DNA from 4 places in the Enterobacter cloacae complex sp. IR5418 genome. Region 1 is predicted to be linked to each of the others. Evidence: predicted binding sites of a transcription regulator. Region 1 holds the regulator's gene; each other region holds the start of a gene.
The links. Region 1 encodes CRP, which controls carbon source genes, mostly activating them, when cyclic AMP is high. Its sites were predicted from a motif close to ATGTGANNNNNNTCACAT; they were not measured.
Positions count from the first base shown of each region.

Region 2: a site for CRP is predicted at 2,652-2,669, ahead of epd (erythrose-4-phosphate dehydrogenase). Genes of this name have one in related genera too.
Region 3: a site for CRP is predicted at 2,142-2,159, ahead of rhaS (HTH-type transcriptional activator RhaS). Genes of this name have one in related genera too.
Region 4: a site for CRP is predicted at 3,117-3,134, ahead of aaeR (HTH-type transcriptional activator AaeR). Genes of this name have one in related genera too.

Region 1 covers NZ_JBMKHS010000006.1:166,999-172,441, reverse strand. The annotation lists gene ACOTX7_RS07490 (hydrolase) at 1-778, shown strand, start outside; gene ACOTX7_RS07485 (YheU family protein) at 775-993, shown strand; gene ACOTX7_RS07480 (phosphoribulokinase) at 1,024-1,893, shown strand; gene ACOTX7_RS07475 (OsmC family protein) at 1,980-2,384, opposite strand; gene crp (cAMP-activated global transcriptional regulator CRP) at 2,695-3,327, shown strand; gene ACOTX7_RS07465 (YccS/YhfK family putative transporter) at 3,385-5,443, shown strand, end outside.
Region 2 covers NZ_JBMKHS010000018.1:41,189-46,631, forward strand. The annotation lists gene fbaA (class II fructose-bisphosphate aldolase) at 1-133, opposite strand, end outside; gene pgk (phosphoglycerate kinase) at 225-1,388, opposite strand; gene epd (erythrose-4-phosphate dehydrogenase) at 1,438-2,457, opposite strand; gene tkt (transketolase) at 2,824-4,815, opposite strand; gene ACOTX7_RS14870 (M48 family metallopeptidase) at 5,088-5,443, shown strand, end outside.
Region 3 covers NZ_JBMKHS010000024.1:13,533-18,975, reverse strand. The annotation lists gene rhaT (L-rhamnose/proton symporter RhaT) at 1-254, shown strand, start outside; gene rhaR (HTH-type transcriptional activator RhaR) at 255-1,103, opposite strand; gene rhaS (HTH-type transcriptional activator RhaS) at 1,177-2,013, opposite strand; gene rhaB (rhamnulokinase) at 2,315-3,784, shown strand; gene rhaA (L-rhamnose isomerase) at 3,781-5,040, shown strand; gene rhaD (rhamnulose-1-phosphate aldolase) at 5,137-5,443, shown strand, end outside.
Region 4 covers NZ_JBMKHS010000007.1:149,913-155,355, forward strand. The annotation lists gene aaeB (p-hydroxybenzoic acid efflux pump subunit AaeB) at 1-1,823, opposite strand, end outside; gene aaeA (p-hydroxybenzoic acid efflux pump subunit AaeA) at 1,829-2,761, opposite strand; gene aaeX (p-hydroxybenzoic acid efflux pump operon protein AaeX) at 2,769-2,972, opposite strand; gene aaeR (HTH-type transcriptional activator AaeR) at 3,152-4,078, shown strand; gene tldD (metalloprotease TldD) at 4,187-5,443, opposite strand, start outside.

The DNA.
Region 1 (5,443 bases):
GGAAGGCAGCCTGCACAGCCCTTACGCACACGGTCTCATCGAGGCGGCGAAAGCCCGCGGCTGGCTTGGGGTAGTGATGCATTTTCGCGGATGCAGCGGCGAACCTAATCGTCAGAAACGCATTTATCACTCGGGTGAAACCGAGGACGGCACCTGGTTCCTGCGCTGGCTGAGAGACCGTTTTGGCGAGGTGCCAACGGCAGCGGTGGGGTATTCGCTGGGCGGCAATATGCTGGCCTGCCTGCTGGCGAAGGAGAGCGACGCCGTACCGCTGGAGGCGGCGGTGATCGTCTCTGCGCCGTTTATGCTGGAGCAGTGCAGCTATCATATGGAAAAGGGGTTTTCGCGGATCTACCAGCGTTACCTGCTCAACCTGCTGAAAGCCAACGCCGCGCGCAAGCTGAAGGCCTATCCCGATACGCTGCCTGTGACGCTGCAACAGCTCAAACGCGTGAAGCGCCTGCGCGAGTTTGATGATTTGATCACCTCGAAAATTCACGGCTTTGCCGATGCGATTGACTATTACCGTCAGTGCAGCGCCATGCCTTTACTGAATCAAATCACGAAACCTACGCTGATTATCCACGCCAAAGATGACCCGTTTATGGATCATCACTCGATCCCCGCGCCCGAACATCTGCCGGCCAACGTGGAGTATCAGCTCACCCAGTTCGGCGGACACGTCGGCTTTGTTGGCGGCACGCTGCGTCGGCCAAAAATGTGGCTTGAGACGCGTATTCCCGACTGGTTAACGGCTTATCTGGACGGTAAAAAATGATTATTCCCTGGCAGGATCTCTCTCCCGAAACGCTCGATAATCTGATTGAAAGCTTTGTCTTGCGCGAAGGCACCGATTATGGTGAACATGAACGTTCGCTTGAACAAAAGGTCAACGATGTTAAGCGCCAGCTTAAAAGCGGCGACGTGGTGCTGGTATGGTCCGAACTGCATGAGACGGTCAATATCATGCCCCGCAACGCGTTTCATGGCTGATCTTTACACTTTTCCAGTCAGGGAGTTGCTATGTCTGCCAGACATCCGGTTATTGCCGTTACGGGTTCGAGTGGGGCGGGTACCACTACCACCAGCCTCGCCTTCCGCAAGATCTTCGCCCAGCTTAACTTACGGGCGGCAGAGGTAGAGGGCGACAGCTTTCACCGCTACACGCGCCCGGAGATGGATATGGCCATCCGCAAGGCGCGCGATCTGGGTAAACACATCAGCTACTTCGGCCCGGAGGCGAATGACTTCGGCCTGCTGGAGCAAACCTTCCGCGAATACGGGCAGAGCGGCACCGGGCAGTCCCGCAAGTATCTGCACACCTACGATGAAGCCGTGCCCTGGAACCAGGTTCCCGGCACATTCACGCCCTGGCAACCGCTGCCGGAACCGACTGACGTGCTGTTTTACGAAGGATTGCACGGCGGCGTGGTGACGCCTCAGCACGACGTGGCGCGCCATGTGGATTTGCTGGTGGGGGTGGTGCCGATCGTTAACCTTGAGTGGATCCAGAAGCTGACGCGTGACATGAGCGAGCGCGGCCATTCGCGCGAGGCGGTCATGGACTCGGTTGTGCGCTCCATGGAAGACTACATCAACTTCCTGACGCCACAGTTCTCCCGCACCCACATTAACTTCCAGCGCGTCCCCACCGTGGACACCTCCAACCCGTTCGCCGCAAAAAGCATCCCGTCGCTGGACGAGAGCTTTGTGGTGATCCACTTCCGCAACCTGGAAGGCATTGATTACCCCTGGCTGCTGGCGATGCTACAGGGTTCGTTTATTTCGCACATGAATACGTTAGTGGTGCCGGGCGGAAAAATGGGGCTGGCGATGGAGCTGATTATGACACCGCTGGTGCAGCGGCTGATGGAAGGAAAGCAGATCGCGTGACGCCTGTTGCCGGATGGCGCTGCGCTTACCGGGCCTACGGGCGTGCAGTTGTAGGGCGGGTCAGCGAAGCGCCACCCGCCAAAAGATTACGCCTCGATCACTTCATACGAATGGGTGATGTTTACCGCTTTTTCCAGCATCAACGCCACAGAGCAGTACTTCTCCGCAGAGAGATCTACCGCGCGTGACACCGCCGCGTCCTTCAGCGCTTTGCCGGTGACGATAAAGTGCAGATTGATATGGGTAAACAGGCGTGGCGCCTCTTCGCGACGTTCCGACGTCAGCTTCACTTCACAACCGGTCACGTCATGACGGCCTTTTTGCAGGATCGACACCACGTCGATCGCACTGCATCCCCCTGCCGCCATCAGCACCATTTCCATTGGGCTTGGCGCTTTATCACCGGAGTTGCCATCCATCAAAACCTGGTGCCCGGAAGCAGACTCGCCCAGGAACGTTAACCCTTCAACCCATTTCACACGCGCTTGCATATTCACTCACTCCAACGTTGCATTTTTTATGACAGATTACGTGTACGTTACATTTCTCGCAACGGAAGGCGACCTGCGTCATGCTGAAGCGAGACACCAGGAGACACGCGGCGAAAGCTATGCTAAAACACTCTGGATGCTACAGTAATACATTGACGTTACACATGTATGCAGAGGACATCAAACTTTACTGGCTGCGAAACGTTACGACAGCCGACTTCCCAGGTATGGGTAAGAATTCGATTGCAACCCCAGAGTCCGGATGCATCTTATGACTCTGGTGACAGCTTATAACAGAGGATAACAGCGCATGGTGCTTGGCAAACCGCAAACAGACCCGACTCTCGAATGGTTCTTGTCTCATTGCCACATTCATAAGTACCCATCAAAGAGCACGCTGATTCACCAGGGTGAAAAGGCGGAAACGTTGTATTACATCGTTAAAGGCTCGGTGGCCGTGCTGATCAAAGATGAAGAAGGGAAAGAGATGATCCTTTCTTATCTGAACCAGGGCGATTTTATCGGTGAACTGGGCCTGTTTGAAGAAGGCCAGGAACGTAGCGCCTGGGTTCGTGCAAAAACAGCATGTGAAGTGGCTGAAATTTCTTACAAGAAATTCCGTCAGCTGATTCAGGTCAACCCTGACATCCTGATGCGTCTTTCTTCCCAGATGGCACGCCGTCTGCAAGTGACCTCTGAGAAGGTGGGTAACCTCGCCTTCCTGGACGTGACCGGTCGTATTGCGCAGACGCTGTTGAACCTGGCGAAACAGCCAGACGCCATGACCCACCCTGACGGCATGCAAATTAAAATTACCCGCCAGGAAATCGGTCAGATCGTCGGCTGCTCCCGTGAAACAGTGGGCCGTATCCTGAAGATGCTGGAAGATCAGAACCTGATCTCTGCCCACGGTAAAACTATCGTGGTTTACGGAACCCGTTAATTGTGGTCAAACGGCGTGCCGCCGCAGGGTGGCACGCCGTTTTTGTCTCTACTCCCCATGTGGCGCAGGCTGATCTATCACCCGGAAGTTAACTACGCACTGCGACAAACGCTGGTGTTGTGTCTTCCCGTGGCCGTGGGCCTGATCCTCGGACATCTTCAGCAAGGCCTGCTGTTTTCCCTCGTCCCCGCCTGCTGCAACATTGCCGGTCTGGATACGCCGCATAAACGCTTTTTTAAACGTCTGATTATCGGCGGCTGCCTGTTTGCGGGCTGTAGCCTTGCCGTACAGCTTTTGCTGGCTCGTGATATCCCGCTGCCGCTGATCCTGACCGTGCTGGCGATGACGCTCGGCGTCACCGCGGAAATCAGCTCGCTGCACGCCCGCCTGCTTCCCGCGTCGCTGATTGCCGCCATCTTCACCTTAAGCCTTGCGGGCAATATGCCGGTGTGGGAGCCGCTACTGATCTACGCCCTGGGGACATTATGGTACGGCCTGTTTAACTGGTTCTGGTTCTGGCTGTGGCGGGAACAGCCGCTGCGCGAATCCCTGAGCCTGCTCTACGTGCAGCTTGCTGAATACTGCGAAGCAAAATACACCCTGCTCACTCAACATACCGACCCGGAAAAATCCCTGCCGCCGCTGCTGGCGCGTCAGCAAAAAGTGGTGGATCTCATCAGCCAGTGCTATCAGCAGTTGCACATGCTTGCCGCCAACAAAAATCATGAATACAAGCGGCTGCTGCGTACCTTCCAAGTCGGGCTGGATTTGCAGGAGCATATCTCCGTCAGCCTTCATAATCCGGAAGAGGTGCAAAAGCTGGTGGAGCGCAGCCATGCGGAAGCGGTGATCCGCTGGAACGCGCAGACCGTCGCGGCGCGCCTGCGGGTGCTGGCTGACGATATCCTCTATCACCGCTACCCGACGCGCTTTAACATGGACAAACAGCTCGGCGCGCTGGAAAAGATTGCGCGTCAGCACGCGGATAACCCGGTCGGGCAGTTTGCCGCCTGGCATTTCAGCCGCATCGCCCGGGTGTTGCGCACCCAGCGCCCGCTTTATGCCCGGGACCTGATGGCCGATAAGCAAAAACGGCTGCCGCTGCTGCCCGCCCTCAAAAGCTATCTTTCACTGAAGTCTTCCGCCCTGCGCAACGCCGCGCGCATCAGTGTGATGCTGAGCATCGCCAGCCTGATGGGAGTGGCCCTGCACCTGCCGAAACCCTACTGGATCTTAATGACCGTGCTGTTTGTTACCCAGAACGGCTATGGCGCCACGCGGGTACGCATTCTGCATCGGGCGGGCGGGACGATGGCGGGGCTGATTATCGCGGGCGTGACGCTGCACTTCCATGTGCCGGAGGGCTATACCCTGGCCGGTATGCTGGCGATCACGCTGGTGAGTTACCTGATCATCCGCAAAAACTACGGCTGGGCGATGGTGGGCTTTACGGTGACGGCGGTATATACCCTACAACTGCTCACGCTTAACGGGGAACAATTTATTATTGCCCGGCTGGTCGATACGCTGATTGGCTGCCTGATCGCCTTTGGCGGCATGGTCTGGCTGTGGCCGCAGTGGCAAAGCGGGTTGCTGAGGCAGAACGCCCACGATGCGCTGGAAGCCGACCAGCAGGCCATACGTCTTATCCTGAGCGATGACCCGCAGCCTTCTCCGCTGGCTTACGAGCGCATGAAGGTCAACCAGGCGCATAACGCCCTGTTCAACTCCCTTAACCAGGCCATGCAGGAGCCGGGCTTTAACGCGCACTACCTGGCGGATATGAAACTGTGGGTCACGCACAGCCAGTTCATCGTCGAGCATATTAACGCCATGACCACGCTGGCGCGCGAGCACACGATGCTGACGCCGGATCTGGCGCAGCGCTATTTGCAGTCGTGTGAAATTGCGTTGCAGCGCTGTCAGCAGCGTCTGGAGTATGACGCGCCGGGCGAGTCGGGGGATTCGAACATTCTGGAAGCGCCGGAGACGCTGACCCACGGGCCGATGAGCACCCTGGAGCAGCATTTACAGCGCGTGCTGGGGCATCTGAACACCATGCACACCATTTCATCGGTGGCATGGCGTCAGCGCCCGCATCATGGGATTTGGTTAA
Region 2 (5,443 bases), on a different contig from region 1:
CGTTGATGGAGTCGGTACCTACGCAGTTAACTGCTGGCAGAGCGAAGTTGTTTTCTTTAGCTACCTGGAACACTTTCTGTACGTCATCACCAGTGATAACGCCAGGTTTTACGAAATCAAAAATTTTAGACATGTTGCTTAGTCCTGTATCTTCGGCCGTTAGAAAGGTGCGTGCTCTGATAAGCGCGCTGAAAATTGGGCAGGTTTCCCTGCCCCTGAATGGCTTACTTCTTAGCGCGCTCTTCGAGCATTGCTACTGCTGGCAGGACTTTACCTTCCACGAATTCGAGGAATGCGCCGCCACCAGTGGAGATGTAGGAGATCTTGTCAGCGATACCGAACAGGTCGATTGCTGCCAGGGTGTCACCACCGCCTGCGATAGAGAACGCTTCGCTGTCTGCAATAGCGTTAGCAACGATTTCAGTCCCTTTGCGGAAGTTCGGGAATTCGAACACGCCGACAGGACCGTTCCACAGGATAGTTTTTGCGTTTTTCAGGATTTCAGCCAGTTTCTGTGCAGAAACGTCACCCAGGTCCAGGATCTGCTCTTCATCTTTGATGTCGTTAACAGATTTCAGGGTTGCGGTAGCGGTTTCGGAGAACTCGGTTGCTACGCGAACGTCAGTTGGAACCGGGATATCACAGGTGCCCAGCAGGCGTTTGGCTTCATCAACCAGGTCTGCTTCGTACAGGGATTTACCCACGTTGTGGCCTTGAGCAGCAACGAAGGTGTTCGCAATACCACCGCCAACGATCAGCTGGTCAGCGATTTTGGACAGAGAATCCAGTACGGTCAGTTTGGTAGAAACTTTAGAACCACCTACGATAGCGACCATTGGACGAGCAGGTTCTTTCAGTGCTTTACCCAGTGCTTCCAGTTCGTCAGCCAGCAGTGGACCTGCACAGGCGACGTCTGCGAATTTACCGATACCGTGGGTAGAGGCCTGCGCACGGTGAGCCGTACCAAATGCATCCATGACGAATACGTCGCACAGTGCAGCGTATTTTTTGGACAGAGTTTCGTCGTCTTTCTTTTCGCCTTTGTTGAAGCGAACGTTTTCCAGAACAACCAGCTCACCTTCGGCAACTTCCACGCCATCCAGGTAATCTTTCACCAGGCGAACCGGGCTGGACAGTTTGTCTTTCAGGTAATTAACAACCGGCAGCAGAGAGAACTCTTCGTTGTACTCGCCTTCAGTTGGACGGCCCAGGTGGGAGGTGACCATCACTTTAGCGCCCTGCTTCAGAGCCAGTTCAATGGTTGGCAGAGATGCACGAATACGCGCGTCGCTGGTCACTTTGCCATCTTTAACCGGTACGTTCAGATCGGCACGGATGAAAACGCGTTTACCTGCCAGATCCAGATCGGTCATCTTAATTACAGACATGGTGAATCCTCTCGTTGATTCTTAAAGTTTTGCAAGCGCAAGGTGCGCTCTACCTGAAACCTTTTGCGGCCATGGCTAACGTGGTGTCGAGCATTCGGTTAGCAAAGCCCCATTCGTTATCACACCAGACCAGCGTCTTGATGAGGTGTGCACCACTGACTCGCGTCTGCGTGCCATCCACGATGGCGCTGTGCGGGTCGTGGTTAAAATCTACTGAGACCAACGGTAATTCCGTATAGTCAACTATACCATGAAATGCTCCCTGTGCCGCTTTTTGCAGCAACAGGTTGACTTCACAGGCTTTTACCGGTTTTTTCACCGTCACGCTAAGATCGATCGCGGTGACGTTTATCGTTGGCACACGCACGGCAATCGCTTCGAAACGGTCGTTAAACTGCGGGAAAATACGGGTGATCCCGGCAGCCAGTTTCGTATCTACCGGAATGATAGACTGGCTCGCCGCGCGAGTGCGTCGTAAATCCGGATGGTAGGCGTCGATAACCTGCTGATCGTGCATGGCGGAGTGAATCGTGGTCACCGTGCCGGATTCAATGCCATACGCATCGTCTAACAGTTTAATGACCGGAATAATGCAGTTGGTGGTGCAGGAGGCGTTGGAGACAATGCGGTGTTCAGCTTTCAGCTCGTGCTGGTTGACGCCAAACACGACGGTAGCGTCGAGGTCGTGACTGCCGGGATGGGAGAACAAGACTTTTTTCGCGCCAGCATTCAGATGCGCTTCGCCATGTTCACGGTTACCGTACACGCCGGTACAGTCCAGCACCACATCCACACCCAGTTCGCGCCAGGGCAGCCCTTCAATACTGTTCTCATGCAGCACGCGGATAGCATCGTCACCGACAAACAGCTGTTCCCTTTCCTGGCGAACGTCCCAGGCAAAGCGACCGTGGCTGGTGTCATATTTCAACAAATGCGCCATACCCGCAGCATCCGCCAGTTCATTGATTGCCACCACGGTGATTTCCGCCCGACGCCCGGATTCATATAAAGCACGAACCACGTTGCGCCCGATGCGACCGAAGCCATTAATCGCTACGCGTACGGTCATAGATCTCCTGCAAAGCTATCCCTGAGTTTGAGGTGGCTGAAAGAGTAATCCAGCGACGCCCGAAGGGGAATCCTTGCTGTCACAAACTGCGATTGATTGGTCAATTGTCGAACATTTAATCGACTGAAACGCTTCAGCAAGAATAAGCGAATCGGGGAATAAAAGGAATCTCTGTCCAGATGAATAAGCGAGCTATATGACTTGCATCACATTTTCGGTGGAATAATTTACAGAGCAGTTACATGTCTGAGGAATCGTGCATACAAAAAAGCCGGGTGGCGCTAGCGCTTACCCGGCCTATTTTATACTCCCTCTCCCTGTGGGAGAGGGCCGGGGTGAGGGCATCAGCCCGCACCGGACAAACAATTACAGCAGTTCTTTCGCCTTAGCGACAACGTTCTCAACGGTGAAGCCAAACTCTTCAAACAGCTGTTCCGCCGGAGCAGACTCACCGAAAGTGGTCATACCGACGATAGCACCGTTCAGGCCAACGTATTTGAACCAGTAGTCAGCGATACCCGCTTCCACTGCCACACGCGCGGAAACCGCTTTAGGCAGTACAGATTCGCGGTATGCGGCATCCTGCTTGTCGAACGCATCGGTAGACGGCATGGAGACCACGCGCGCTTTCACGCCTTCGGCAGTCAGTTTTTCCCATGCTGCTACAGCCAGTTCAACTTCAGAACCGGTCGCGATGAAGATCAGCTCCGGCTGGCCTGCGCAATCTTTCAGCACGTAACCACCGCGCGCGATGTTTGCCAGCTGCTCTGGGGTACGCTCCTGCTGTGCCAGGTTCTGACGGGAGAGGATCAGCGCGGTTGGACCGTCCTGACGCTCAACGCCGTATTTCCACGCCACCGCAGATTCAACCTGGTCACATGGACGCCATGTGCTCATGTTCGGGGTCACGCGCAGGGAAGCCACCTGCTCTACCGGCTGGTGAGTTGGACCATCTTCGCCCAGACCGATGGAGTCGTGGGTGTAGACCATCACCTGACGCTGTTTCATCAGCGCAGCCATACGCACGGCGTTACGTGCATATTCCACGAACATCAGGAAGGTAGAGGTGTACGGCAGGAAACCACCGTGCAGAGCGATACCGTTGGCAATCGCGGTCATACCGAATTCACGTACACCGTAATGGATGTAGTTACCGGCAGTGTCTTCGTTGATTGGCTTAGAGCCAGACCACAGGGTCAGGTTAGATGGCGCCAGGTCAGCGGAACCGCCGAGGAATTCTGGAAGCAGAGGACCAAACGCTTCGATCGCATTCTGCGATGCTTTACGGCTGGCGATCTTAGATGGATTCGCCTGCAACTTCGCGATGAACTCGTTGGCTTTCGCGTCGAAGTCGGACGGCATGTCACCTTTCATACGACGGGTGAATTCAGCGGCTTCCTGAGGGAAGGCTTTCGCGTATGCCGCGAATTTCTCGTTCCAGGCCGCTTCTTTCGCCTGGCCCACTTCTTTCGCATCCCACTGCGCGTAGATTTCAGACGGGATTTCGAAGGCAGGGTGTTTCCAGCCAAGCGCTTCACGGGTCAGTGCGATTTCCGCGTCGCCCAGCGGTGCGCCGTGGGAGTCGTGAGTACCCGCTTTGTTCGGAGAACCGAAGCCGATGATGGTTTTGCACATCAGCAGGGACGGTTTGTCGGTCACGGCGCGCGCTTCTTCTACTGCACGTTTAATCGAGTCAGCATCGTGGCCATCAACGCCGCGCACAACGTGCCAGCCGTAGGCTTCGAAACGTGCGGCGGTGTCGTCAGTGAACCAGCCTTCAACGTGGCCGTCGATGGAGATGCCGTTGTCGTCATAGAACGCAACCAGTTTGCCCAGCTTCAGGGTACCGGCCAGGGAGCACACTTCGTGAGAAATGCCTTCCATCATGCAGCCGTCGCCCAGGAAGGCGTAGGTGAAGTGGTCAACGATGTCGTGGCCTGGACGGTTGAACTGCGCCGCCAGAGTCTTCTCTGCAATCGCCATACCTACAGCGTTAGCGATGCCCTGACCCAGCGGACCGGTGGTGGTTTCAACGCCAGCGGTGTAGCCCACTTCCGGGTGACCTGGAGTTTTGGAGTGCAGCTGACGGAAGTTTTTCAGCTCTTCGATTGGCAGATCGTAGCCAGTGAGGTGCAGCAGGCTGTAGATCAGCATAGAGCCGTGGCCGTTAGACAGCACGAAACGGTCACGGTCAGCCCATGCCGGGTTCTGAGGGTTGTGGTTAAGGAAATCACGCCACAGGACTTCGGCGATGTCAGCCATACCCATAGGGGCACCCGGGTGGCCGGATTTGGCTTTCTGTACTGCATCCATGCTCAGCGCACGAATAGCATTAGCAAGCTCTTTACGTGAGGACATTTTAACTCCAGATCGGACTGTTAAAGGCCATGCCCTTGACGACAGCGCGTTTTGGGCTACGCCGGAAAAAAGTGCCAACAATGTAACCCAAGCCGCAGGGCATGTACATGGAGCATTCTTTTGCAGCTTAAGAAATCTCTGGATCATGCTCGCATGTTGCGCAATCTGCTCGCCCGCCCCTGTCGATATTCCTTATACTTAGCCCGACACCGGCTTCGTTGACGGTGCATTTTTCGGAATTAATTCAGATTAACGAGTACGGAAGCAACATCATGAAAATGCGTGCAATCGGGCTGGCTGTGGGAACAACGTTCCTGCTAAGCGGCTGTCAGAATATGGATTCTAACGGCCTGATGACCTCAGGCGCAGAAGCTTTTCAGGCCTACTCATTGAGCGATGCGCAGGTCATAGCGCTGAGCGATCAGGCCTGTAAGGATATGGATGGAAAAGCTACGCTTGCCCCGGCTAACAGCACCTATACGCAGCGTCTGAACAAGATTGCTTCCGCGCTGGGCGACAACATTAACGGCCAGCCGGTGAACTACAAAGTGTACATGGCGAAAGACGTCAACGCCTTCGCGATGGCGAACGGCTGTATCCGCGTTTACAGCGGCCTGATGGACATGAT
Region 3 (5,443 bases), on a different contig from region 1:
TCTCCGCCCTCGGCGGCCTGATGTGGTATCTGCAATTCTTCTTCTACGCCTGGGGCCACGCCAGCATTCCGCCGCAGTATGACTACATGAGCTGGATGCTGCACATGAGCTTCTACGTGCTGTGCGGTGGGCTGGTTGGGCTGGTGCTGAAGGAGTGGAACAACGCCGGGCGTCGTCCGGTTGGCGTCCTGAGCCTGGGTTGCGTGGTGATTATTATCGCCGCTAACATTGTTGGCCTCGGCATGGCGAACTGATCAGGCGGCCTTACGACTGCGATGGCGCCACTGTACCGGCGTCATCCCCACCTCACGGTTAAACACCACCGAAAAGTAGTTACTGTCCTCAAAGCCGCAGCGCATCGCCACTTCACTGACCATCAGCTCCGTATGCTGTAACAGGTACTGGGCGTGGCAGATGCGCAGCTGGCGCAGATAGTGGTTTACCGTCATCCCCGTCTGGGTGCGGAACTGCTGGCGCAACGCGCGCTCGCTGCACTGCTCCTGCTCGCAGAATTTTTCCAGCACGAAACTCTTGTTCAGGCTGCCCGCAAGCCGGGTGATCAGCTTATCCAGCAGCGCTTCCTGCGTGGTGGCGGAGGGATTATCCGTGGCGTAACGATGGCGCTTCAGGGTCATCACCAGCTGGGCGAAAAGCAGCTCCGACATCTGGTTAGCCAGCGGATCGCTCTTCTGGCTCTCCTGCTCCAGCTGGGAAATGGTCTGGCGCACCTGAGCCATACCGTTGCTGCTTAAGCGCCAGTGCGGTTCGCCTCTGGTATCCAGAAAGCCCGGGATGCTGCCCGCCCAGTCGACATTCAGTTTGAGCCTGTCAGGGCAGTAGATGACGTTCTGTAATACCAGATCGTTAACCGAGGCGTAGGAGTGCTTGTCTTCAGCGCGAATGTAAAACAGATCTCCGCGCGTGATGCGGTAGGGCCGGTCGTTGAGGATGTGTAAGCCGTTGCCGCGCCACACCAGCACCAGCTCGCAGAATTCATGAGTGTGCTCGGCAAAGACATTTTGCGGATAGCGGTCCGCCACCGCGACGGCCTGACTCGCGGAGGCAAAAAAATCATCTTTGCGAAGAATTAACTGAGCAGCCACACCACAACCTCTACGGCGGATAACCGGACATTATTAGCTTTTTTGCGGCCTGAAAACGGTGACTGCCCTCGCGTTACTGAAGCAACGCGTCTTTCCCCTGACGAATATCGCGCGGCGACCAGCTAAATTCCCGGCGAAAAAGCGTCGAAAAGTGGTTACTGTCGCCGAATCCACAGCGATAAGCGATATCGGTGACGCTTTCGTCGGTATGACGTAAAAGATGACGCGCTTTGATCAGGCGCAGACGATTGAGGTAACGCTGCGGCGTCAGCCCGGTATGCTGCTTGAGCTGACGATGCAGCGTGCGTAGCGAGAGCGAAAAGTCATCCGCCAGCGTTTCCCAGCAGACATCTTCGGCGAAGTGATCTTCCAGCCAGGCCATCAGCTGGTTCAGTCGCGCGTCGTTATTTTCCAGCCCCTCCACCAGGCTGCTCCGGCGCAGCAGGACCAGCAGTTGCATAAACAGCAGTTCGCGGGTGGCGATGGCGTGCGTCTCTTGCCCGTCCTCGCTCTGCTCCATCTGGCTCACCAGCTGCCGCACCTGCTGCAACGTGGACTGATTCACCCGCCAGTGCGACGGGTAGTGGCCGTCCTTCTCCTGCGGCAAGAGCTGATTCAGCCCGGAGAGAAACTGGAACGCATCCGGGGAACGATAGAGCACATTGGTCAGGCACAGGTTGTCGGTATGTTCATACAGGTGCCTGTCGTGGTCGCGCACGAAGCACACCGTACCGCCGCTGATGGTATACGGCTGACCGTTAAACACGTGGATGCCCGTTCCGTGTTCAACAATCACAATTTCATGAAAATCATGATGATGTTCCGGGAACGCAGCCTGAGGAAGCCGTGGCTCAATCGCGACGGGAGATGCCCCCGAAGGAAAAAAATCGACGCTGTGCAGTACGGTCATAACGGCCCCCACCAATGAGAAAAGTTCTCAAAATAGTAATTAAGGCCTTCCTTCCTCACCTTAAATTTTTGACAGCAAACCGTGCAAAAGCTGCCGGTTTTTCAAGAAACGAGCGGAAAGATCGGGAAATGCGGTCAACGTCACACTGCCTGCAAACCCCGCCATTACTGGAAACTGTGAACTCCCTCACGTTCATCTTTGCTTTCTTGCCAGCGCGAGATTTGGGCTGTCAGTGGCGAGAAGGTGGCTATTTCTTCCCTTTCTTACACTCCTCGCTAATGACTTAAGAAAGGACCCGACCATGACTTTTCGCCATTGTGTGGCTGTCGATTTAGGCGCATCCAGCGGCCGTGTAATGCTCGCCACCTGGGACTGTGACCTGCACACCCTAACGCTTCGCGAAATGCACCGTTTCGCCAATTGTCTGCAAAAACAGGACGGTTTTGTTACCTGGGACATCGATGCGCTGGAAGCGGAGATCCGTACCGGACTTCACAACGTCTGCAACGACGGTATTCGCATCGACAGTATCGGCATTGATACCTGGGGCGTGGATTACGTGCTGCTGGACAGTCACGGCGAACGCGTCGGCCTGCCCGTCTCCTACCGCGACAGCCGTACCGATGGGCTGATGGCGCACGCCATCGCGCAGCTTGGCAAGGAGAACATCTATGGTCGCAGCGGCATCCAGTTTCTGCCGTTTAACACGCTGTACCAGCTGCGCGCGCTGGTGGAGCAACAGCCAGAGCTGGTCGAAAAGGTGGCGCATGCGCTGCTGATCCCGGACTACTTAAGCTACCGTCTGACCGGCAACATGAACTGGGAATACACCAACGCCACCACCACGCAGCTGGTCAATATCAACACCGATAACTGGGATGAACACCTGCTGGCCTGGACGGGCGCCTCGCCGTCCTGGTTTGGCACGCCAACCCATCCGGGCAATGTGATTGGTCACTGGCTTTGCCCGCAGGGGAATGAAATCCCTGTTGTCGCCGTCGCCAGCCATGATACCGCGAGCGCGGTCATTGCTTCGCCGCTCACCAGCAAAGACGCGGCCTACCTCTCCTCCGGCACCTGGTCGCTGATGGGCTTTGAGAGCAAAACCCCTTACACCAGCGATGCCGCGCTGGCCGCGAACATCACCAACGAAGGTGGCGCCGAAGGCCGCTACCGCGTGCTGAAGAACATCATGGGCCTGTGGCTGCTCCAGCGGGTGCTGAAAGAGCAGAACATTACCGACCTGCCCGCGCTTATCGCGGAAACTGAAAAGCTGAAGGCCTGCACCTTCCTGATTAACCCGAACGACGACCGCTTTATCAACCCGGTGCACATGAGCGCCGAGATCCAGGCCGCCTGTTTTGAAGCGGGACAGCCGGTACCATCCCGCCCCGCCGAGCTGGCGCGCTGCATTTTTGACAGTCTCGCCCTGCTCTATGCCGACATCCTGAGTGAACTGGCGAGCCTTCGCGGTAAACCGTTCAGCCAGCTGCATATCGTGGGCGGCGGCTGCCAGAACCAGCTGCTGAACCAGCTCTGCGCCGATGCCTGCGGCATTACCGTGGTGGCAGGTCCGATTGAAGCCTCCACGCTCGGCAATATCGGCATTCAGTTGATGACCCTGGACGAACTTTCCAGCGTCGACGATTTCCGTTCGGTGGTGACGGCGAATAACAGCCTGACCACTTACACCCCCCATCCCTGCCATGAAATTGCCCGCTATCGGGCGCAGTTTCAGCAAAAACGACTGACTAAGGAGCTTTGCGCATGACCACTCAACTTGAACAAGCCTGGGACCTGGCTAAACAGCGTTTCGCCGCCGTTGGCGTGGATGTCGAAGAGGCGCTGCGCCAGCTCGACCGTCTGCCCGTCTCTATGCACTGCTGGCAGGGCGATGACGTCGCCGGTTTCGAGAACCCAGGCGGTTCCCTGACGGGTGGCATTCAGGCCACGGGTAACTACCCGGGCAAAGCGCGCAACGCCACCGAACTGCGTGCGGATCTGGAGCTTGCGCTGAGCCTGATCCCCGGGCCAAAACGCCTGAATCTGCACGCCATTTATCTGGAGTCCGACGAGCCGGTCGCGCGTAACGAAATCAAACCGGAACACTTTAAGAACTGGGTGGAGTGGGCGAAAGCCAACAAACTGGGGCTGGATTTTAACCCGTCCTGTTTTTCACATCCGCTGAGCGCGGACGGGTTTACCCTTGCGCACGCCAACGACGACATCCGTCAGTTCTGGATCGACCATGTCAAAGCCAGCCGCCGCGTCTCCGCATACTTCGGCGAGCAGCTCGGCACGCCGTCGGTAATGAACATCTGGATCCCGGACGGTATGAAGGACATCACCGTAGACCGACTGGCGCCGCGTCAGCGTCTGCTGGCCGCGCTGGATGAAGCCATCAGCGAGAAACTGGATCCGGCGCACCACATCGACGCCGTTGAGAGCAAGCTGTTCGGCATTGGCGCAGAGAGCTACACCGTCGGCTCAAACGAGTTTTACATGGGCTACGCCACCAGCCGCCAGACCGCGCTGTGCCTGGATGCCGGTCACTTCCACCCGACCGAGGTGATCTCCGACAAAATCTCCGCCGCCATGCTCTTCGTGCCGCGCCTGCTGCTGCACGTCAGCCGTCCGGTGCGCTGGGACAGCGACCACGTGGTCCTGCTGGATGACGAAACCCAGGCTATTGCCAGCGAAATCATCCGCCACGATCTGTTTGACCGCGTACACATTGGCCTCGACTTCTTCGACGCCTCCATCAACCGCATCGCGGCGTGGGTTATTGGCACCCGCAACATGAAGAAAGCCCTGCTGCGCGCCCTGCTGGAGCCTGTCGCCGCGCTGAAACAGCTGGAAGAAAACGGCGACTACACCGCGCGCCTGGCGCTGCTGGAAGAGCAGAAATCCCTGCCGTGGCAGGCGGTGTGGGAGATGTACTGCCAGCGTCACGACGCCCCGGCGGGCAGCCAGTGGCTGGACAACGTGCGGGCATATGAGAAAGACGTTCTTGCCGCTCGTCAGTAAAAAACATCGCCCGGCGGCGCGTTGCTTGCCGGGCCTACAGGTAAAAGTAGGCCGGGTAAGCGTAGCGCCACCCGGCATTTTCAAAGGAAACACAGTATGCAGACCATCACCTCCTCCTGGTTCGTCCAGGGCATGATCAAAGCCACCTCTGACGCCTGGCTGAAGGGCTGGGACGAGCGCAACGGCGGCAACCTTACGCTGCGCCTGGACGATGCCGATATCGAGCCATTTGCCGCCGATTTCCACCAGAAGCCGCGCTATATCGCCCTGAGCCAGCCGATGCCGCTGCTCGCCAACACGCCGTTTATCGTCACCGGTTCCGGCAAGTTCTTCCGCAACGTCCAGCTCGATCCGCAGGCCAACCTCGGCGTGGTAAAAGTGGACAGCGACGGCGCGGGCTACC
Region 4 (5,443 bases), on a different contig from region 1:
CGACGTTTGTCATCACTGGATGCCGATATCACATGGTCCGCCGTTCGCCGTAGCTGGCGGTGGAAAGCGGACAAATCGTCGTTGATCGGCACGGGCGCGTTCCGCAAACGCTGGTGCGCGATAATCATGGTTAACGCCAGCCGGAAGCGGGCCACATCTCCCGGGAATTTATTCAGCAACAGGAACAACTGCTGATAGAGCGCCGGCAGGTGGTTCTCCTTGCGCCGCGCGGTGTTGGTGGTCATGGACGAAACAGCGGCGGATACAAACTGATTCAGCAGCACGCGTCCAGTCCGCGCCTGAGAGTTATCCCGTACCAGCAGGATCACCATCATCGCCAGGAAACACCCCACCAGCTGGCCTAGTGCGCTGTCCAGGAACTGGCTGAAATGGAAGGTCATCGGGTTATCCAGCACGATGATGTTAATCGTACTCGCCAGCGCACCTAACGATCCCAGACGGCGTTTTTGTACCTCTATCCCGATAAAGAACGCCATTACCGCCAGGCTGATGCAGAGCAAAAGCATGCTTTGCTGCGTCGAGGGGATAATCACCAGGAAATAGAGCGCGCCAATGGGTAACGCCGCAATGGTGCCGTACAGAAAATCGATAGCGACCATGCGCGGGTTGGGCAGACGCATCGCCAGCGCGGTGACGACCGCAATCATCACCATCGCGCCGCTACCGGACGTCCAGCCGGTCCACAGCCAGAACAGCGTGCCGAGTATACAGGCCAGAGTGGTACGCCAGAAGTTGACCATCGCATGATGACGCTCGGCGGATTCCGGTTTGATGACCACTTCGCCCTGTAACACCTCTTCTTCCGCCGCACTGATTTTGGTGTTGCTTATCACGCCGCGTTTCAGGAGCAGGTAGCGCGTTGCGGCACCAACCCAGGTATAAATGGTGACTGGCGTATCCCGTTCTCCCGTCCAGGCAATCACACGGCGCATGCGTTTGAGCTGTCGATGCACGTCCTGCACCGTCTCCACGGGCTCGTCAAACAGTTCGCGGAAGGTATCCGTTACCACCTCGGGACGGGTGTTCTGAATCAGGTAGGTTTCACACGCCTGGGTGATCAGCGTTAACGAGACGGTATTGATCGCTTTAAGACGACGATTGGCGCGCTCCCAGCGGGAAGACTCCATATTGAGATTACTGCGCATCCCTTCAAGCGCCTGCGTGCGGCGCACCAGCGCACTCCAGGCCTTGTCGACCTCCTCGCTGTCGCCATGCTTAATGCACAACTGCATCAGCTGGTACTGGGCAACGATCAGCGCATCCAGCTCACGATCCACTTCCTGCTTGATGGATCGCGGAGAGAAAAGCAGATCTGCGACAATCGCGCAGACAATACCAATCACAATCTCACTGCACCGCTCTACCGCGAACTGCGGGGCGAGCAGGGGTTCGGACTGAATGGTGATGATGATAATCAGCGCGGTATAACCCGCCAGCCCCCAGGCGTACGAGTTCTCGACCTTAACCAGGGAAGAGATCCAGGTGCAGAAACCGGCCCAGATACAGCACACGATCAGCATCAGCAGCGGGGTGCGGATCATCAGGATGATAATGGTCAGGGCGGCGATACAGCCGATAAAGGTCCCGATAATACGCAGCATCCCGCGATAGCGGATTGCCCCGGAGTAGGGTTCGCCACCCGCAGCGAAGGCGGGACCGGCGGCGACAATGGCAGCGGTCAGAACGGCCCAGCGCGGCGTTTCAAGCTGGAAGTGAAATCCAATAAACAGCGCCAGCACAATGGCGCATGCCAGCTTCACGGCGAAGCGGATGTGCTGGCTGGCGATGGAAAAAATGCCCATAGTGATTAACCAAACTCGCGCAGGCGGTGGGCGATTTGACGGAAGATGGAGTCCTGACTGGCGTCACGGTCGGTTTCACCGGTGATCACCACCGTCGCCGTGGTGCCTGCGGGCCAGAAGTTGCTCTGCTGCTCATCCAGACGAATGCGTACTGGTACGCGCTGCGCCAGGCGAACCCACTCGAGGTTGGAATCGACGGTCGCCATTCCTTTTGAATCATTGGTACTGCTGGAGTTGGTCACCCCCGCAGCAACGCTGTCCACGGTACCTTTCAGCACCCGGTTGCTGCCGAGCGGCGTGATTTCGGCGCGATAGCCCGGACGCACGCCTTCCAGCTTGGTCTCTTCCATATAGGCGAGGACGTAGAAGGAGTTCTGTTTCACCAGCGCAACGGCGGTTGAGCCGCGCGTGATAAACTCACCCGCATAGACGTTGAGGTTGGTCACCCAGCCATCGGACGGGGCGCGGATAACGGTACGTTCCAGATCGAGCTTTGCCAGATCGCGCGTCGCCTGCGCTTTTGCCAGCTGATGCAGCACGGTTTGCAGCACGTTATTGGACTGGTCAATCTCTTCCCGGGACATGGCCTGGATGCCCAGCTTGTTACGGCGTCCTGCTTCACGGCGTTTTTCAGAGGCCAGCGCGTTGTAATAGGCCACGTCGGCTTCCGCTTCTTCCAGCGCTTTTTGATAGCGCGGCTGGTCGATGGTGAACAGCACCTGATCTTTTTTCACCAGCTGGTTATCGTGAACGTTGACTGCCGTAATAAGACCGGCGACATCGGGCGCTATCGCGACCACCTCCGCGCTGAAACGCGCATCGCGCGTCCACGGGGATTCGGTGTAATAAACCCAGGCGCGAAAAATAGCGATGAACGCCAGGATGACCAGCGCCATAGTGATGGCAGTGCGGGAGATTTTTCTTGTTAGCGTTTTCACATCAACCTCAGACAAACATGCGCGATATTAAATAGAACAGGCAGCAATACAGCGCGGTATTGAACAATGCAGGATGCCAGACGAAATCATAAATCCCGGTAGGGACCAGCACCTTGCGCACCAGCCAGAAGATCGCCAGTGATAAAAGAAGCTCGAAAAATATCGGTGGGAACGACAAACCGAACACCACGATAACGGGAAACAGACTCATGTTGACCTTGATTAAAGAGAGTGCAGGTTACTGGATTTTTAAGCTCGCACCGCCGCAGGAGAGCAAGAATTGCCGGGCGAGAGTGGCGCAGCCGTTATGTAATTAATAATATATTAACGTAACTGTTATGCTGTTATCTATCATATGTGATCTAAATCACTTTTAAGCCAGAGTGAATAATGGAACGTCTTAAACGCATGTCGGTGTTTGCCAAAGTTGTCGAGCAAGGCTCTTTTACCGCCGCAGCACGTCAGCTACAAATGAGCGTCTCATCCATTAGCCAGACGGTGTCAAAACTGGAGGATGAGCTTCAGGTGAAGCTGCTCAACCGCAGCACCCGCAGCATCGGGCTGACGGAAGCGGGGAAAATTTACTATCAGGGCTGCCGTCGAATGCTGCATGAAGTGCAGGATGTTCATGAGCAGCTCTATGCCTTTAATAACACCCCTATCGGCACGCTGCGCATCGGGTGTTCTTCAACTATGGCACAAAATGTTCTCGCTGCCATGACGGCGGAAATGCTGAAAGAGTATCCCGGTTTATCCGTCAATCTGGTCACGGGCATTCCAGCACCGGACCTGATTGCCGATGGGTTAGACGTGGTGATACGCGTTGGCGCATTGCAGGACTCGAGCCTGTTCTCGCGTCGACTGGGCAGCATGCCGATGGTGGTCTGCGCTTCGAAGAGCTATCTGGCACAGTATGGCGTACCGGAAAAACCCGCCGACCTGAGCAACCACTCGTGGCTGGAATACAGCGTACGGCCAGATAACGAATTTGAACTGATTGCGCCGGAAGGGCTTTCCACTAAACTGCTGCCAGAAGGTCGCTTCGTGACCAATGATCCGATGACAATCTCGCGATGGCTGGTGGCCGGGGCCGGGATCGCCTACGTGCCGCTGATGTGGGTGATCAACGAGATCAACAGCGGCGAACTGGAGATCCTCTTCCCGCGCTACCAGTCCGATCCGCGCCCGGTGTACGCGTTGTATACCGAAAAGGACAAGCTGCCGCTGAAGGTGCAGGTCTGTATTAACTATCTGACGGACTATTTTGTGGAAGTGGCGGAGCTGTTTCAGGGCATGCGGGGGAGAAGGAAAGAGTAGGCATTCGCCCCTCACCCTAACCCTCTCCCCAACGGGGAGAGGGGACTGCTCCGTGCGGTCTTTTCTCCCTCGCCCCTTTGGGGAGAGGGCCGGGGTGAGGGGGAAAATTTACGCCGTGCCGCCCACCGTCAGGTTATCAACCTTCAGCGTTGGCTGGCCCACGCCCACAGGCAGGCTCTGGCCCTCTTTGCCGCAAACGCCCACGCCGTTATCCAGCTTCAGGTCGTTACCGACCATGGAAATCTGCTGCATCGCTTCGATGCCGGACCCAATCAACGTTGCGCCCTTCACCGCTTTGGTCACTTTGCCTTTCTCAATCAGATACGCCTCGGAGGTAGAGAAGACAAATTTGCCGGAGGTGATATCCACCTGACCGCCACCAAAGTTTGGCGCGAAGATCCCGTAATCAACAGATTCGATAATCTCCTGCGGCGTGGATTTACCCGGCAGCATGTAGGTGTTGGTCATGCGCGGCATCGGCAGGTGCGCGTAGGATTCGCGACGGCCGTTACCCGTTGGCGCTACGCCCATCAACCGTGCGTTAAGCTTGTCCTGCATGTAGCCTTTCAGCACGCCGTTTTCAATCAGCACGTTGTACTGGCCCGGCGTACCTTCGTCGTCGATAGAAATCGAGCCGCGACGGTCGAGCATGGTGCCATCATCCACCACGGTACACAGTTCGGAGGAGACGAGCTGCCCCATCTGACCGCTGAATACGGACGTCCCGCGACGGTTGAAATCCCCTTCCAGGCCGTGACCGACCGCTTCGTGCAGCAGCACGCCCGGCCAGCCTGCGCCAAGAACCACCGGCAGCGTACCGGCGGGTGCCGCCACGGCAGACAGGTTAACCAGCGCCATGCGCACGGCTTCTTTCGCCCACGCATCCGCGCGGGCTTCGCCATCAACATCGCCCAGGAACCAGTCATAGCCAAAACGACCGCCGCCACCGCTTGAGCCGCGCTCGCGCTTGCCGTCGTCTTCCACCTGAACGCTGATGGAAAGACGCACCAGCGGACGCACGTCGGCGGCCAGAGTACCGTCTGTCGCCGCCACCAGTATCAGTTCATAGACCCCGCTCAGGCTGGCAGAAACTTCCTGCACGCGCTTGTCCGCTGCGCGAGCCACTTTGTCCACGCGACGCAGGATGTCCAGCTTCTCTTCACGGCTCATGCTTTGCAGCGGATCGATGCTGGTATAGAGCGCGGTGTGTTGCACTTCGCCCAGCGTTTTCACGCGACCGTCGCCGGTATCGCGCACAATGGTTCGAGCCGCCTGCGCGCTCTGTTCCAGCGCGGCCAGGCTTATCTGGTCTGCATAGGCAAAACCGGTTTTTTCGCCGCTGACGGCGCGTACGCCGACGCCCTG